DNA from 2 places in the Kosakonia calanthes genome. Region 1 is predicted to be linked to the other one. Evidence: predicted binding sites of a transcription regulator. Region 1 holds the regulator's gene; the other holds the start of a gene.
The links. The regulator PhoB, encoded in region 1, activates phosphate uptake and scavenging genes when phosphate is short. The targets are predictions, from matches to a motif close to CTGTCATAAAACTGNCNNAT.
Positions count from the first base shown of each region.

Region 1 (7,984 bases):
CAAATGATGATGCCGAAACCGGCGACGATCATGATGATGATGGTGGCAACTTTAAAGAAGGAGAACCAGAACTCCAGTTCGCCGAAGACTTTCACGCTCATCAGGTTGATGGCGCAAATCAGTAGCACCACGCTGAGTACCCAGATCCAGTGCGGCACGGTCGGGAACCAGACGCCCATATAAATGCCAAAGGCCGTGACGTCGGCGATGGCGACAATCAGAATTTCAAAACAGTAGGTCCAGCCGGTGATATAGCCGGCCAATGGGCCGAGGTTTTCTTGCGCGTAGCGTGAGAAGGAGCTGGCGGAAGGGTTATGCACGGACATTTCGCCCAGCGCTCGCATAATGATATACGCGGCTACCCCGCCGATAATGTAGGCCAGCAACACACTTGGCCCGGCCATTTTGATGGCGTCCGCAGAGCCGTAAAACAGCCCGGTGCCAATCGCTGATCCCAGCGCCATAAAGCGAATGTGGCGGGTGCTTAGCCCACGCTTCAGCTTATTCGTACTTTCCATCGTTTCCACTGCCGTTATCCAACACAAAAATAAAAAACCACGGAGTGCGCTACCCCGTGGTTGAACTCACCGTGTTTGCCGCTGTTAATGCGCGCTGGAAGTCACCGGACGTCCTGCCGCGCGATCCCAGACTGCCGCCAGAATCACCATGACCAGGCTCGGCATCAACCAAGCCAGCCCCTGCTCTGCCAGCGGTAAGCGCTGAGTCCAGGCAGGAAGGTGTTCAGCAAACGCGGACGCTTTCACGCCGTCGAGGATACCAAAAAGCAAACTGATAAACATGGCCGGTGCGATAACGCGGGTTGAACTGTGCCAGAACGAGCGGCTAAAGCTCAACACCACCAGCACGATGCACGGCGGGTAAATCATGGTCAGCACCGGAATCGAAATCTGGATCAGATGGCTCAGCCCCAGGTTGGAAACCGCCATTGAGAAGATACCCAGAATAAATACCAGGCTGCGATAAGAGAGCGGCAGATACTGCGCGAAGAACTCGGCACACGCACAGGTCAGGCCAACCGCAGTCACCAGGCAAGCGATGAAAATCAGCGCTGCCAGCAGGAAGCTGCCCGCACCACCGAAGGTGTGCTGCACATAAGCATGCAGGATGGCCGCACCGTTAACGGATTGATCAACCAGCGTGGAGCTGTCGGAACCGAGACGGAACAGCGCCAGATAAAGCAGCGTCAGACCAACGCCCGCCATCAGGCCAGCCCAAACGGTATAACGGGTCAACAGACGCGCTTCGGTCACACCACGCGAACGGGCGGCATTCACGATAACAATACCGAAGACCATCGCACCCAGCGTATCCATGGTCAGATAACCGTTCACAAAACCGTTAGAGAATGGCGCGGTCTGATAGGCCTCCAGCGCGTGGCTGATCGGGCCGGCAGGCCAGACGATAGCGGCAACGGCAAGAATTGTCAGCGCAATGATTTTCAGCGGCGCGAGGAAATTGCCGACGGTATCCAGCAGTTTGCCCGGATAGAGCGACACCAGGATAACCAGCGCGAAATAAACGATGCTGTAAATCAGCAGCGGCAGTGCGCCGTCGCCGGTCAGCGGTGCGATACCCACTTCAAAAGAGACGGTCGCGGTACGCGGCGTCGCGAACAGCGGGCCAACCGCCAGATAGCAGACCGTTGCCAGCAACACGCCCGCCACTTTACCAATCGGCGTGCTCAGGCTGTCAACGCCACCGCCCACTTTCGCCAGCGCCACCACGGTCAACACCGGGAGGCCCACCGCCGTGATCAAAAAGCCAAAAGCCGCCGTCCAGACGTGTTCACCCGCCTGCAAGCCAACCATGGGAGGAAAAATGATGTTACCTGCGCCTACAAAGAGGGCAAAAGTCATAAAGCCCAGAGCAACAATGTCGCGTGGTTTTAAGTGATGGGTCATAAGTTTTTACTGCCTGTGGATGTGGTGTCGTAAAAATGATGATTTTTTCGGCTCTTCCAACCGAACAATAACGTAACAATATCGCGTTAAATCAGCGGGAAATGCTTCAAGTACAGCGCGGCGAAGAATAGTTTTTCGATTTACCACGCAAACACAGTCGGTCTGACAATGTCTGGGGCGCAATTTAAACGCTTATAACGTTTAAAGGCAAGTCGGGATCGCAAAACCAGATGGTTATACCACACAGATAAATAAAACCAGTGAAATACTCCATTTATAAGAAAAACACATGGCTGATCATGCGAACAAAAAAGCAGCAAGCGTACAAAATACGTTTAAGGCGAAGCGGATAACGAGGAACAGCGGCCCGTTGTCGCAGGCCGCTGGAAAGATAAGCTGACAGAAAGGTTACGTGACGGCGACTTTGGCAACCAGGCGTTCCGGCAGGACAAAGCTAAAACGCGTGCCTTTGCCTGGCTGGCTTACAATATCAAGACGGCTATCGTGATGATTCACCGCGTGTTTCACAATCGCCAGCCCCAGGCCGCTGCCGCCGGTTTGCCGGGAACGGGCTTTGTCAACGCGGTAGAAACGCTCGGTCAGGCGCGGAATATGCTCGGCGGCAATGCCCGGCCCGTTATCCTGCACGCTGAATTCCGCACCGTGCGGCACAGGCTGCCAGCGCACAATAATGTGCGTTCCGGCGGGCGTGTGGTTGACCGCGTTATAAACAAGGTTGGAAATCGCGCTGCGTAGCTGCTCTTCGTTGCCCAGCACTTTTAGATTGCCGTCGACTTCAAAACTAAATGTGTGTTTTTGCTGGCTAAGGGTTTGCGCTTCGCGCTCCACAACCCGCAGCATCATCGGCACATCAATAATTTCATTGGGCGGCAAAGTCGGCGCGGCTTCAATCTTTGATAGCGTCAGCAGCTGGCGCACCAGCCCTTCCATCCGCGAGGTTTGTTCCCGCATGGTGTGCAGCGCTTTTTCGCGCGGTGCACCTTCCAGCGTTTGCTCCTGCATCATCTCCAGGTAGCCTTGCAAAACCGTAAGCGGTGTACGCAACTCGTGGCTGACGTTGGCAAAGAAGTTGCGCCGCGCACCTTCCAGTTGGTGCATTTGCGTGACATCACGCGCCACCATCAACAGCTGCTGCTCGCTGTATGGCATCACGCGGATCTCCAGATGACGCCCGGTATTGAGCACCAAATTGAGCGGTTTGCCGAAAGATTGCGTCTTCAGGTATTGAGTAAATTCGGGGTAGCGCAACAGGTTCAGGATGTTCTGACCATTATCGTCCGGCCAGCGCAGCCCGAGCAGTTGTTGCGCAAGGCCGTTACACCAGAAGATCATGCCCTCTTCGGTGGTGAGAACCACCGCATCCGGCAGGGATTCCGCGCCGCTGCGAAAGCGTTTAATCAGATTACCCAGCTCGCGACGGCGCTTTTTGTTACGCATCTGCATCTGGTGCAGGCCGTATAACAACGGTTCCCAGCTTCCTGTGCCGGGCGGCGGCGTCATACTTTTATCGACCCATAACCACCAGGAAAGACGTAACAAATTCCAGAAATGCCAGATCAGCAGACCGATAACCGCCGCGAGTAAAAACCAGGGCAGATGACCGAAAATCGCGCCGAATATAAAGGCGGGGATACAACAAAGGAGGAGCTCCAGCACCAGCCTTTTCCATGACAGCCGTTCCAGCACGCATCACACTCCTGTCAAATTTCAGAAACGGGTCGAAAAACGATATCCCGTGCCGCGCACTGTTTGCACCATACGATCGTGCCCGCTGTGTTCCAGCGCTTTGCGCAGACGGCGAATATGCACGTCCACCGTTCTGTCTTCAACATAAACATTGGTTCCCCAGACGTGGTTCAGCAGTTGTTCACGGCTGTAAACCCGCTCCGGGTGGGTCATAAAGAAGTGCAGGAGTTTAAACTCGGTCGGCCCCATATCCAGCGGGTTTTCGCCGGTCATCACGCGATGTGACGATGGGTCGAGGCTTAGCCCCTGCATTTCGATAACTTCTTCCACTGCCATCGGCGAAATTCGGCGCATTACCGCTTTGATTCGCGCGACCAGTTCTTTAGGTGAAAAGGGTTTGGTGATGTAATCGTCCGCGCCTGTTTCCAGCCCACGAACGCGATCTTCTTCTTCCCCGCGCGCCGTCAGCATCATCACCGGAATATCACGGGTCATCGCTTCACGCTTTAGATGTTTAATAAACTGGATGCCAGAACCGCCGGGCAACATCCAGTCCAGTAAAACCAGATCGGGCCAGGGTTCATTAAGTTGGTTCACCGCGCTGTCATAATCTTCAGCTTCCACCGGTTGAAAACCATTTTGCTCGAGCACGAAGCAAACCATTTCACGGATGGGTGCTTCATCTTCTACGACCAGAATTCGTCTCGCCATGATTTGCCCTGTTTTAATTAGTCATCTGTATAGATAGCGGCGCCATTATGCGTCAGTTTTATGACAGATTTATGAATAAGATGACCGCCATATGACTCCACTCGAAGAAGTGTGACAGCGCAAATTTGTGCCTGGATATGTCCCTTATCTGCTTAATGTTTATAATCCCCTTTACGCTTTTTTGCCACGGACCCCCTATGCGCATCATTCACACGTCAGACTGGCACCTGGGCCAAAATTTCTACAGTAAAAGCCGGGCCGCCGAACACCACGCCTTTCTCGACTGGCTACTCGCCACGGCGGAAAGCCACGAAGTGGATGCGATAATCGTCGCCGGGGACATCTTCGATACCGGCTCACCGCCGAGTTACGCGCGCGAGCTTTATAACCGCTTTGTCGTCAAGCTTCAGCAAACCGGCTGTCAGCTGGTGGTGCTGGCCGGAAACCATGATTCCGTGGCCACCCTCAATGAATCGAAAGAGATCCTCGCCTACCTGAAAACCACGGTGGTTGCCAGCGCGGGCATCGAACCGTTTCTGCTTTACCGCCGTGATGGCGCGCCCGGTGCCGTGTTTTGCCCGGTGCCGTTTTTGCGCCCGCGCGACATTACCGTCAGCCAGGCGGGGCTTTCCGGGCAGGAGAAACAGCAACATCTGCTGACTGCCATTACCGATTACTACCAACAACAATTCACCACCGCTTGTACACTGCGCCGCGAACAACGTTTGCCGATTATTGCCAGCGGCCATTTAACCACCGTTGGTGCCAGCAAAAGTGACGCGGTACGTGATATTTATATCGGCACGTTGGATGCTTTCCCTGCACAAAACTTTCCGCCCGCCGATTACATCGCGCTGGGACACATTCACCGGTCGCAGAAAATTGGCGGTCAGGCGCACATTCGTTATTGCGGCTCGCCGATCCCGTTAAGTTTTGATGAAACGGGCAAAAACAAAAGCGTCAATCTGGTGACCTTCACCGATGGCAAGCTGGCGGAAGTGACTGCGCTGGAGGTTCCGCCAACCCAGCCGCTAGCGGTAATAAAAGGTGATTTTGCGGAGATTTGTCGCCAACTTGAGCAGTGGCGCGATGCCCCGGCAGACACGCCGGTGTGGCTGGATATTGAAATTGTCAGCAGCGATTATCTGGCGGATATGCAGCGAAAAATTCAACAAGTGACCGAGGATTTACCGGTGGAAGTGTTGCTGGTTCGCCGCAGCCGCGAGCAGCGGGAGCGCATTCTCGCCGGGGAATTACGTGAAACATTGAGCGAATTAAAAGTGGAAGACGTTTTTGCCCGCCGCCTCGCGCAGGAAGAACTCGACGAAACCCAAACCGCGCGTTTACAGGCGCTGTTTAGCGAAACCTGCCAGGCGCTGGATGAGGAGCAAGACGCATGAAAATCCTCAGCTTACGCTTAAAAAACCTCAATTCGCTGAAAGGCGAGTGGAAAATCGATTTCACCGAAGAGCCGTTCGCCAGCAATGGCTTATTTGCCATTACCGGCGCGACCGGCGCGGGGAAAACCACGTTACTGGATGCGATTTGTCTGGCGCTGTACCACGAAACGCCGCGCCTGAGCACCTTGTCGCAATCGCAAAACGATTTAATGACCCGCGACACCGCCGACTGCCTGGCGGAAGTGGAATTTGAAGTGAAAGGCGTCGCTTACCGGGCGTTCTGGAGCCAGACCCGCGCCCGTGGGCTGGCGGATGGCAACTTGCAGGCGCCGCGCGTCGAGCTTGCCACCTGCGCCGACGGCAAAATCCTTGCCGATAAAGTGAAAGATAAACTCGATCTCACTGCCTCGCTCACCGGGCTGGACTATGGGCGTTTCACCCGCTCGATGCTGCTGTCACAAGGCCAGTTCGCCGCGTTTCTCAATGCCAAACCCCGCGAACGCGCGGAGTTGCTTGAAGAGCTAACCGGCACCGAAATTTACGGGCAAATTTCGGCGATGGTGTTTGAGAAACACAAAACCGCGAAAACCCAGTTGGAGAATTTACAGGCGCAGGCTGAAGGCGTTGTTTTACTCAACGATGAGCAGCGCCAGCAGCTTACGCAAAGTTTGCAGGCACTTACTGACGAAGAGCAAACCTTGCTGGCCGGGCAACGCGCCGTGCAGACGCAGGCGCAATGGCTGAACCGCGATGCGGAATTACACGCCGCGCGCGGGCGGGCGCAGGCCGCGCTGGCGCAAGCACAGCAGTCGCTGGCCAGCGCTCAGCCGCAGTTGGCGGCACTGGAACGGGCACAACCGGCGCAGCAGTTGCGCCCGCTGTGGGACAGGCTCGAAGAACAACGTAAAGCGCTGGCGCGCACTCGCAGCCAGAGTGAAGAAGTGAATGCTCGCTTACATGCCAGCCTGTCGCTGCGCGCGCGCATTCGTTTTAGCGCGGGTCAGCAGCATGCCGCGTTGTTGGCGTCGCGAAAAACGCTGGACAGTTGGCTCACAGAGCATGCGCGTTTTGAGCGCTGGCAGAGTGAACTCACCGGCTGGCGCGTACTGTTCAATCAGTTAGAAGAAGAGAAAAAACAGTGGCAAGGCTTGCAACAACGCGTGCAAAGCCATGAAGCGCGTTTGCGCACGCTGCCGACTTCGACGCTGGAATTAAGCAGTGAAGAGACGTCTGCCGCCATGGCGCTTTGCGCGCAAAACCGCCCGCTGCGCCAGCAACTTACCGCTTTGCACGCCCGTTTCGCGCCGCTGCGTAAGCAACTAACCCAGCGCCAACAAAGTTTGTTGGATCTGAAAGCGGAGCAGGAAAAGCTCAACGCCGAGTTGGCGCGTAAACGCGATCTGTATAAAGAAAAAAACCAGCTACTGAGCGAAGTGCGCACCATCTGCGAACTGGAAAGCCGCATCAAAGATCTGGAGAGCGAACGCGCGCGCCTGCAACCGGGGCACCCCTGCCCGCTGTGCGGCGCGACGGAACATCCGGCGGTTGCGCAGTATCAGGCCATCGAACCCGGCGTCAATCAGACCCGTTTTAACGCGCTGGATCTTGAAGTGCGCGAGATGAAAGAAGCTGGCGTCGCCTTGAGCGAGCGGCTTAAAGGGCTGAGCGAACGCTATGAAAAAGATGAGCGCGAAGCCAAAACCTTGCAGCAGGAAGAACAGGCCTGGTTAGAGGATTGGGCCAAAGCCTGCGCGATGCTGAATGTCACGCTTGAACCGCATCGCGATCTGACCAGTTGGCAAAGCGCGCAGGATGCCTATGAGCAGCAGCTTTATCTGCTCAATCAGCGCCAGACATTGCAGCAACAAATTACCGAATTACGCCAGCAAAGCGAGCAGTATCAACAGGCCGTCGCCAACCGTCGCGACAGCCTGGCGTCGGCCCTTGCCACACTGGATTTGGCATTGCCGCCGGAAGGCGAAGAGCCGCAGTGGCTGGCCGCGCGGGCGCAAGAAGCGCAACAGTGGCAGCACCAGCAGCAACAACTGGCCGCGCTACAGGAACGGGTGGCGTTGTTAACGCCGATTCTCGATACACTGCCGGAGGATGACACGCCAGCAGACGGGCAAACCGTGGCGTTGGAAGGCTGGCGAAAAGTGCATGATGAATGCCTGTCGCTTAAGAGCCAGTGGCAAACGCTGCAACAGCAACTGGTGCAAGAGTTCAACACGGAAAGCGCGCTGG
Region 1 is NZ_CP151800.1:3,606,212-3,614,195, forward strand. Features, by position in the region: gene proY (proline-specific permease ProY) at 1-518, opposite strand, end outside; gene brnQ (branched-chain amino acid transporter carrier protein BrnQ) at 603-1,922, opposite strand; gene phoR (phosphate regulon sensor histidine kinase PhoR) at 2,331-3,629, opposite strand; gene phoB (phosphate response regulator transcription factor PhoB) at 3,651-4,340, opposite strand; gene sbcD (exonuclease subunit SbcD) at 4,538-5,740, shown strand; gene sbcC (exonuclease subunit SbcC) at 5,737-7,984, shown strand, end outside.

Region 2 (7,984 bases), 2.0 Mb from region 1:
GGCGTACAGATCAACAAGCTGATGTACACCCGCCTGCTGAAAGGGGAAGAGATCACCCTGTTCAGCCCGTCCGACGTGCCTGGCCTGTACGACGCATTCTTCGCCGATCAAGACGAGTTCGAACGCCTGTACACCCAATACGAAAAAGACGACAGCATCCGCAAACAGCGCATTAAAGCCGTTGAGCTGTTCTCGCTGATGATGCAGGAACGCGCATCGACTGGCCGTATCTACATTCAGAACGTCGACCACTGCAACACCCACAGCCCGTTCGATCCGGCGATCGCGCCGGTGCGCCAGTCCAACCTGTGCCTGGAAATCGCGCTGCCGACCAAGCCGCTGGATGATGTCAACGACGAAAACGGCGAGATTGCGCTTTGTACGCTGTCTGCGTTCAACCTGGGCGCGATTAAAAATCTCGACGAGTTGGAAGAGCTGGCAACGCTTGCGGTTCGCGCGCTCGACGCCCTGCTCGACTACCAGGATTACCCGATCCTCGCCGCAAAACGCGGTGCAATGGGTCGCCGCACGCTGGGTATTGGCGTGATCAACTTCGCTTACTGGCTGGCGAAAAACGGCAAGCGTTACTCCGATGGCAGCGCCAACAACCTGACGCACCAGACCTTCGAAGCGATTCAGTACTGGCTGCTGAAAGCCTCTAACGAGCTGGCGAAAGAGCAAGGCGCGTGCCCGTGGTTCAACGAAACCACTTACTCGCAGGGTATTTTGCCGATCGATACGTACAAGAAAGATCTTGACGGTATTACCAACGAGCCGCTGCATTACGATTGGGAAGCGCTGCGCGAATCCATCAAAACCCACGGTCTGCGTAACTCCACGCTTTCCGCGTTGATGCCGTCTGAAACCTCGTCGCAGATCTCCAATGCCACCAACGGCATTGAGCCGCCGCGCGGCCATGTAAGCATCAAAGCGTCGAAAGACGGGATCCTGCGCCAGGTTGTGCCGGATTATGAGCAACTGAAAAATGCCTACGAACTGCTGTGGGAAATGCCGAATAACGACGGCTACCTGCAACTGGTCGGCATTATGCAGAAGTTCATCGATCAGTCGATTTCAGCGAACACCAACTACGATCCGTCTCGCTTCCCGTCGGGTAAAGTGCCAATGCAGCAATTGTTGAAAGACTTGCTCACCGCCTACAAATTTGGTGTGAAGACGCTGTACTATCAAAACACCCGCGATGGCGCGGAAGATGCCCAGGATGATCTGGTGCCATCCATCCAGGACGATGGCTGCGAAAGCGGCGCTTGTAAGATTTAATCTCGTGCCGGATGGCGGCGTAACGCCTCATCCGGCCTACACATGATCACGCGATATTGTAGGCCGGATAAGCGCAGCGCCTTCCGGCATTCGAAGCACCATCCTGCATTTCATTTCAGACAGGACACATTACATTCATGGCTTACACCACCTTTTCACAGAAGAAAAACAACCAGCTACTGGAACCGATGTTCTTTGGTCAGCCGGTGAACGTGGCGCGCTTTGATCAGCAAAAATATGACATCTTCGAAAAACTGATTGAAAAACAACTCTCCTTTTTCTGGCGTCCGGAAGAAGTTGATGTTTCCCGCGACCGCATCGATTTCCAGGCGCTGCCGGAACACGAAAAGCACATTTTTATCAGCAACCTGAAATACCAGACGCTGCTGGATTCCATTCAGGGTCGTAGCCCGAACGTCGCGCTGCTGCCGCTGATCTCCATTCCGGAACTGGAAACCTGGGTCGAAACCTGGGCGTTTTCAGAAACTATCCACTCGCGCTCATACACCCACATTATCCGCAATATCGTTAACGATCCGGCGGTGGTGTTTGACGACATCGTGACCAACGATCAGATCCTCAAGCGCGCGGAAGGCATTTCGCACTTCTACGATGATTTGATCGAGATGACGAGCTACTGGCATCTGCTCGGCGAAGGCACACACACGGTGAACGGCAAAACCGTGACCGTGAACCTGCGCGAGTTGAAAAAGAAACTCTACCTGTGCCTGATGAGCGTGAACGCGCTGGAAGCGATTCGCTTCTATGTCAGCTTCGCGTGCTCTTTCGCTTTCGCCGAGCGCGAACTGATGGAAGGCAACGCCAAAATTATCCGTCTGATTGCCCGCGATGAAGCGCTGCACCTGACCGGGACGCAACATATGCTGAACCTGCTGCGTTCTGGCGTCGATGATCCGGAAATGGCGGAGATTGCCGAAGCGTGCAAGCAGGAGTGCTACGACCTGTTCGTTCAGGCGGCGGTGCAGGAAAAAGAGTGGGCGGAATACCTGTTCCAGGGCGGTTCTATGATTGGCCTGAACAAAGATATTCTCTGCCAGTACGTGGAGTACATCACCAATATCCGTATGCAGGCGGTCGGCCTCGATTTGCCGTTCCAGACCCGCTCCAACCCGATTCCGTGGATCAACACCTGGCTGGTGTCCGATAACGTGCAGGTTGCGCCGCAGGAAGTGGAAGTCAGCTCCTATCTGGTCGGCCAGATCGACTCGGAAGTCAATACCGACGATCTGAGTAACTTCCAGCTCTGATGAGCCGCATAACGCTTCGCCTTTCCGGCACGCAAGTGCAGTGCCGGGATGAGCACCCTTCTCTGCTGGTGGCGCTTGAGTCGCAACAAGTGGAAGTTGAATACCAGTGCCGCTCGGGCTACTGCGGCTCCTGCCGCTGTCGCCTGGTGGCAGGCCAGGTTGACTGGATTACCGAGCCGCTGGCCTTTATCAACGAAGGGGAAATTTTGCCCTGCTGCTGCCGGGCAAAAGGCGATATCGAAATCGAGATGTAAACCCGCAGGCCTGATAAAAATGTCGGATGGCGGCTCCGCCTTATCCGACCTACGGTTTGCAACCTACAACGGCTTATCTTTTAAAAACTGCACCGCTTTGTCCGGGAAATCGGTAAATAACCCATCTACCCCGGCCTGGTTGTACAACACATCGTAAAGCTGATTCACATCGCTGGCGTACTCCGGCAACTGATCGGCGCGCACGGTAAACGGGTGCACCTGCAAATGGCTGGCATGCGCCTCTTTCGCCATCGCGGTCAGTTTCACGCTATTTGGCGTTGAACCATCCGCCACCAACATATGGTAATCCGGACCAATTCCGTCAGCGTATTTGGCAATCTCTTTCATCGCGCCCGGTTTCAGCATCCAATCATAGTTGTAATTAACCCATTTCCCATCCGGCTGTTTCTGCTGGGTTTCTTGCCATTTGGTGTAGGCAATCAACTGTACCAGATTGAGATCCATCCCCATCTTCGGTTCCAGTTCGTTCTTAATACGCTTCAGTTCATCGGCGTCAAAACACTGCAAATAAACTTTGTCCTGCTTGCGGGTGTAACCGTACTTTTTCAGCACGTCCAGCGTCGCCGTCGCAATGTCTTTGCCTTCCTGATGATGGAACCACGGCGCTTTAATTTCCGGGTAGATACCAATGTTTTTGCCGGTGGAGTGGTTCAGCCCCTGCACAAACTCAATTTCCTCTTCAAAGGTATGAATCCGGAAATCGGATTTGCCCATCGGGAAACGCCCCGGAAACACCTGCTCTTTTTTGCCGTTTTCCAGCTCAAAGCCTTCGGTGAATTTCAGCGAGCGGATCTCATCCAGCGTGAAATCGATGGCGTAAAAACGTCCATCTTTACGGGCTCGTTCCGGGAAACGCTCGGCGACATCCGTCACGCGATCCAGATAATGATCGTGCAAGACAACCAAGCGGTCGTCTTTGGTCATCACCAAATCCTGCTCCAGATAATCCGCGCCCTGCGCGTAGGCCATCGCTTTGGCGGGCAGCGTGTGCTCCGGCAAATAACCGCTGGCGCCACGATGGGCGATAACCAGTTTATCGGCAGCCAGCGCCTGGCTTGCCATCAGGCCTGCCAGCAGCAGACCTGAGGTAATACGCGTAAAAGTGGTTTTCATTACGGCTCCTTTTATTGACGGCGCGCAAGCACGTCGGCGTGGTGGCGTTTTTCGCCGATCATCACAACAATCAGCAACAATACCGCCAGAATGCTACCGCCAATCATCACCATAAAGCCGCCGTCCCAACCGAAGAAATCCACGGTATAACCGACAATGGCGCTGGCAGCGACGGAACCGCCGAGATAACCAAACAAGCCGGTAAAGCCCGCTGCGGTACCGGCGGCCTTTTTCGGTGCCAGCTCCAGCGCATGCAAACCAATCAGCATCACCGGGCCGTAAATCAAGAAGCCAATGATGATCATGCAGGCCATGTCCACGCTCGGGTTGCCCGGCGGGTTCAGCCAGTAAACGACCGTCGCGATGGTCACCAGCGTCATAAAGAACACGCCGGTCGCGCCACGGTTGCCGCGGAACACTTTGTCCGACATCCAGCCACACAGCAGCGTGCCGGGAATGCCCGCGTATTCATACAGGAAGTACGCCCACGAGGATTTATCCAGCGCGAAGTGCTTCACCTCTTTCAGGTAGGTCGGTGACCAGTCGAGAATGCCGTAACGCAGCAGGTAGACAAATACGTTCGCCACCGCGATATACCACAGCAATTTGTTCGGCAAGATGTACTGCATAAAGATCTGCTTCGCCGACAGTTCTTCTTCGTGCTTGTCGCTGTAATCGTCCGGGTAGTCGTTTTTGTACTCTTCAATCGGCGGTAAACCGCAGGACTGCGGGGTATCGCGCATCAGGGCGAAGGCGATAATCGCCACCAGAATCGCGCCGAAAGCGGGCATATACAGCGCCGCATGCCAGTCGTTAAACCACGCCATCCCTAACAGGAACAGCAACGGCGGAATGCCGCCGCCGACGTTATGCGCGCAGTTCCATACCGAAACAATGCCGCCGCGCTCTTTTTGCGACCACCAGTGCACCATCGTACGACCGCACGGCGGCCAGCCCATACCCTGGAACCAGCCGCAGAGAAACAACAGCACAAACATAATCATGATGCTGGAGGTGGCCCACGGCACAAAGCCCATAAACAGCATCACCGCTGCCGCCAGAATCAACCCGGCAGGCAAGAAGACGCGCGGGTTCGAGCGGTCCGAGACCGAGCCCATAATGAATTTCGAAAAACCGTACGCAATGGAAATGCCCGACAACGCAAAGCCCAGATCGCCACGGGAAAAACCCTGCTCAACCAAATACGGCATCGCCAACGCGAAGTTTTTGCGCACCAGGTAATACGCGGCGTAACCGAAGAAGATGCCAAGAAAGATTTGCCAGCGTAAACGGCGATATAACGGGTCAACCTGTGCGTCCGGCAAACGCGATTGGTGAGGGGCAGGTTTGAAAATGCTCAGCATAAGCGGCCTCCGTGGCGCGGTAAGGCTCATGACATTAATCATCATGAGTGAAAACGAACATAATTTGAGTTAATCGCGGCGAAGTGTAGAGATAGTTTTGACCAGATAAAACAAAATGTCGTAGATAATGTTACAGAAATATGACAAACATCTAACTTCGTGCTCAAAGGTGTCTGTTATTTTCGTTTTTTGTTCGTTTATGCGCGATATCAAACAAACCACAGCAAGAGTATGGCTAAATGGCCGGCAAAGAACGTCGACTAGCCAGGACACCACCATGCCTAACTCCAGTGACTACGATGTGATCATTATCGGCGGCGGCGCAACGGGCGCTGGCATTGCCCGCGATTGCGCCCTGCGCGGCCTGCGCGCGGTGCTGCTCGAACGCCACGATATCGCCACCGGCGCGACCGGGCGTAACCACGGGTTACTGCACAGCGGCGCGCGTTATGCGGTGACGGATAATGAATCCGCGCGCGAATGTATCGCTGAAAACCAAATCCTCAAACGCATTGCCCGCCACTGTATTGAACCGACCGATGGCCTGTTTATCACCCTGCCCGAAGATGACCTTGGCTATCAGAAACTGTTTATCGACGCCTGTTTGCAAGCCGGTATTCCGGCGCAGGCGATTTCGCCGCAGGATGCCTTGCGCATAGAGCCTGCCGCGAACCCGGCCTTGATTGGCGCCGTGCGCGTGCCGGACGGCACCGTCGATCCCTTCCGCCTGACTGCCAGCAATATGCTGGATGCCCGCGAACACGGCGCGAAAATCCTCACCGGGCATGAAGTCTGCGGGTTGATTCGCGAGGGCGATACGGTGCGCGGCGTGCGTTTGCGACACGCGGCCAGCGGCGAAACGCAGGAGATCTACGCTCCCATCGTGGTGAATGCCGCCGGAATTTGGGGCCAGCGCATCACCGAATATGCCGACCTGCGCATTCACATGTTCCCGGCGAAAGGCGCGCTGCTGATCCTCGATCACCGCATCAACCAACATGTGATCAACCGCTGCCGCAAACCGGCCGACGCCGACATTCTGGTGCCTGGCGACACCATTTCCCTGATTGGCACCACCTCGACACACATCGATTATGCCGATATCGATAACCTGCGCGTGACGCCCGATGAAGTGGATATTTTGCTGCGCGAAGGCGAAAAACTGGCGCCAATCATGGCACGCACGCGCATTTTGCGTGCTTACGCCGGGGTTCGCCCGCTGGTCGCCAGCGATGATGATCCCAGCGGGCGCAACGTCAGCCGGGGCATTGTGCTGCTGGATCACGCCAAACGCGACGGGCTGGAGGGTTTTATCACCATCACCGGCGGCAAGTTAATGACCTACCGCCTGATGGCGGAATGGGCGACAGATGCGGTGTGCCGCAAACTGAACCACAGCGCCACCTGCACCACCGCCACCACGGCGCTGCCCGGTTCGCGCGAATCCACCGAACAGGCGCTGAAAAAAATCATCTCGCTGCCCACGCCGCTACGCGGCTCTGCGGTTTATCGCCATGGCGATCGCACGCCGGGCTGGCTGGGCGGCGATCGGCATAATCGCAGCCTGGTGTGCGAGTGCGAAGCGGTCACGGCGGGCGAAGTGCAATATGCAGTGGAGAACCTCAACGTCCACTCGCTGCTGGATTTGCGCCGCCGCACGCGCGTCGGCATGGGAACTTGCCAGGGCGAACTCTGCGCCTGTCGCGCCGCCGGGTTACTCAACCGGCTGCATGTCACCAACGAAAACGAATCCCTCAGCCAACTGGTGGATTTTCTCAACGAGCGTTGGAAAGGCATTAAACCTGTCGCCTGGGGCGATGCGTTACGCGAAAGCGAGTTTACACGCTGGGTTTATCAAGGTTTGTGCGGGCTGGAAAAGGAGACGGAAGATGAGATTTGATACGGTGATCATTGGCGGCGGGCTGGCGGGGTTGCTGTGCGGGATTCGCCTAAGCGAAAGCGGCCAGCGCTGCGCCATTGTCAGCCGGGGCCAGAGTGCGCTGAGCTTCTCCTCCGGTTCGTTAGATTTACTGTCGTATCTGCCGGACGGCCAGCCGGTCGACAACCTGGAAAGCGCAATCGCCCAGCTTCAGCAACAGCATAGCGAACATCCCTATGCCCGGCTTGGCGCACAGCGCGTGCGCCAGTATGCGCAGCAAACGCAAACCCTGCTCGCCGATTGCGGTCTGGCGTTACAGGGCGATGTGGATACGCCGCACCAGCGCGTCACTCCGCTCGGAACCTTCCGCCAGGCGTGGCTTAGCCCGCAGGAAGTACCGTTAAAAACGCAGACCCGGCTACACACCGGCGTGGTTGGCATCAGTGGTTTTCTCGATTTTCAGCCACAACTCGCCGCTGGCGCACTGCGTAAACGCGGCATTGACGCCCAGGCCGAAGAGATCGAGCTACCGCTGCTTGACCGGCTACGCGATAACGCCAGTGAGTTCCGCGCCGTCAATATCGCCCGCCAACTGGATTTGCCGGAACACTTTGAGGCACTGTATGCAGCGCTGCGCCCGCTGAGCGAGCAGTATGAAATGCTCTACCTGCCCGCCTGTTTTGGCCTGACGGACAGTGTTGTGTTTGATCGCCTGAACCAACAACTCGCCTGCCCGCTGCGCCTGTTGCCGACGCTGCCGCCGTCTGTGCCGGGCATGCGCATGCAACATTTGCTGCAACAGCG
Region 2 is NZ_CP151800.1:1,596,606-1,604,589, reverse strand. Features, by position in the region: gene nrdA (class 1a ribonucleoside-diphosphate reductase subunit alpha) at 1-1,281, shown strand, start outside; gene nrdB (class Ia ribonucleoside-diphosphate reductase subunit beta) at 1,419-2,549, shown strand; gene yfaE (class I ribonucleotide reductase maintenance protein YfaE) at 2,549-2,803, shown strand; gene glpQ (glycerophosphodiester phosphodiesterase) at 2,867-3,937, opposite strand; gene glpT (glycerol-3-phosphate transporter) at 3,949-5,301, opposite strand; gene glpA (anaerobic glycerol-3-phosphate dehydrogenase subunit A) at 5,579-7,201, shown strand; gene glpB (glycerol-3-phosphate dehydrogenase subunit GlpB) at 7,191-7,984, shown strand, end outside.
Region 2: glpT (glycerol-3-phosphate transporter) is a predicted target of PhoB. The motif match lies at 5,429-5,448, and genes of this name have one in related genera.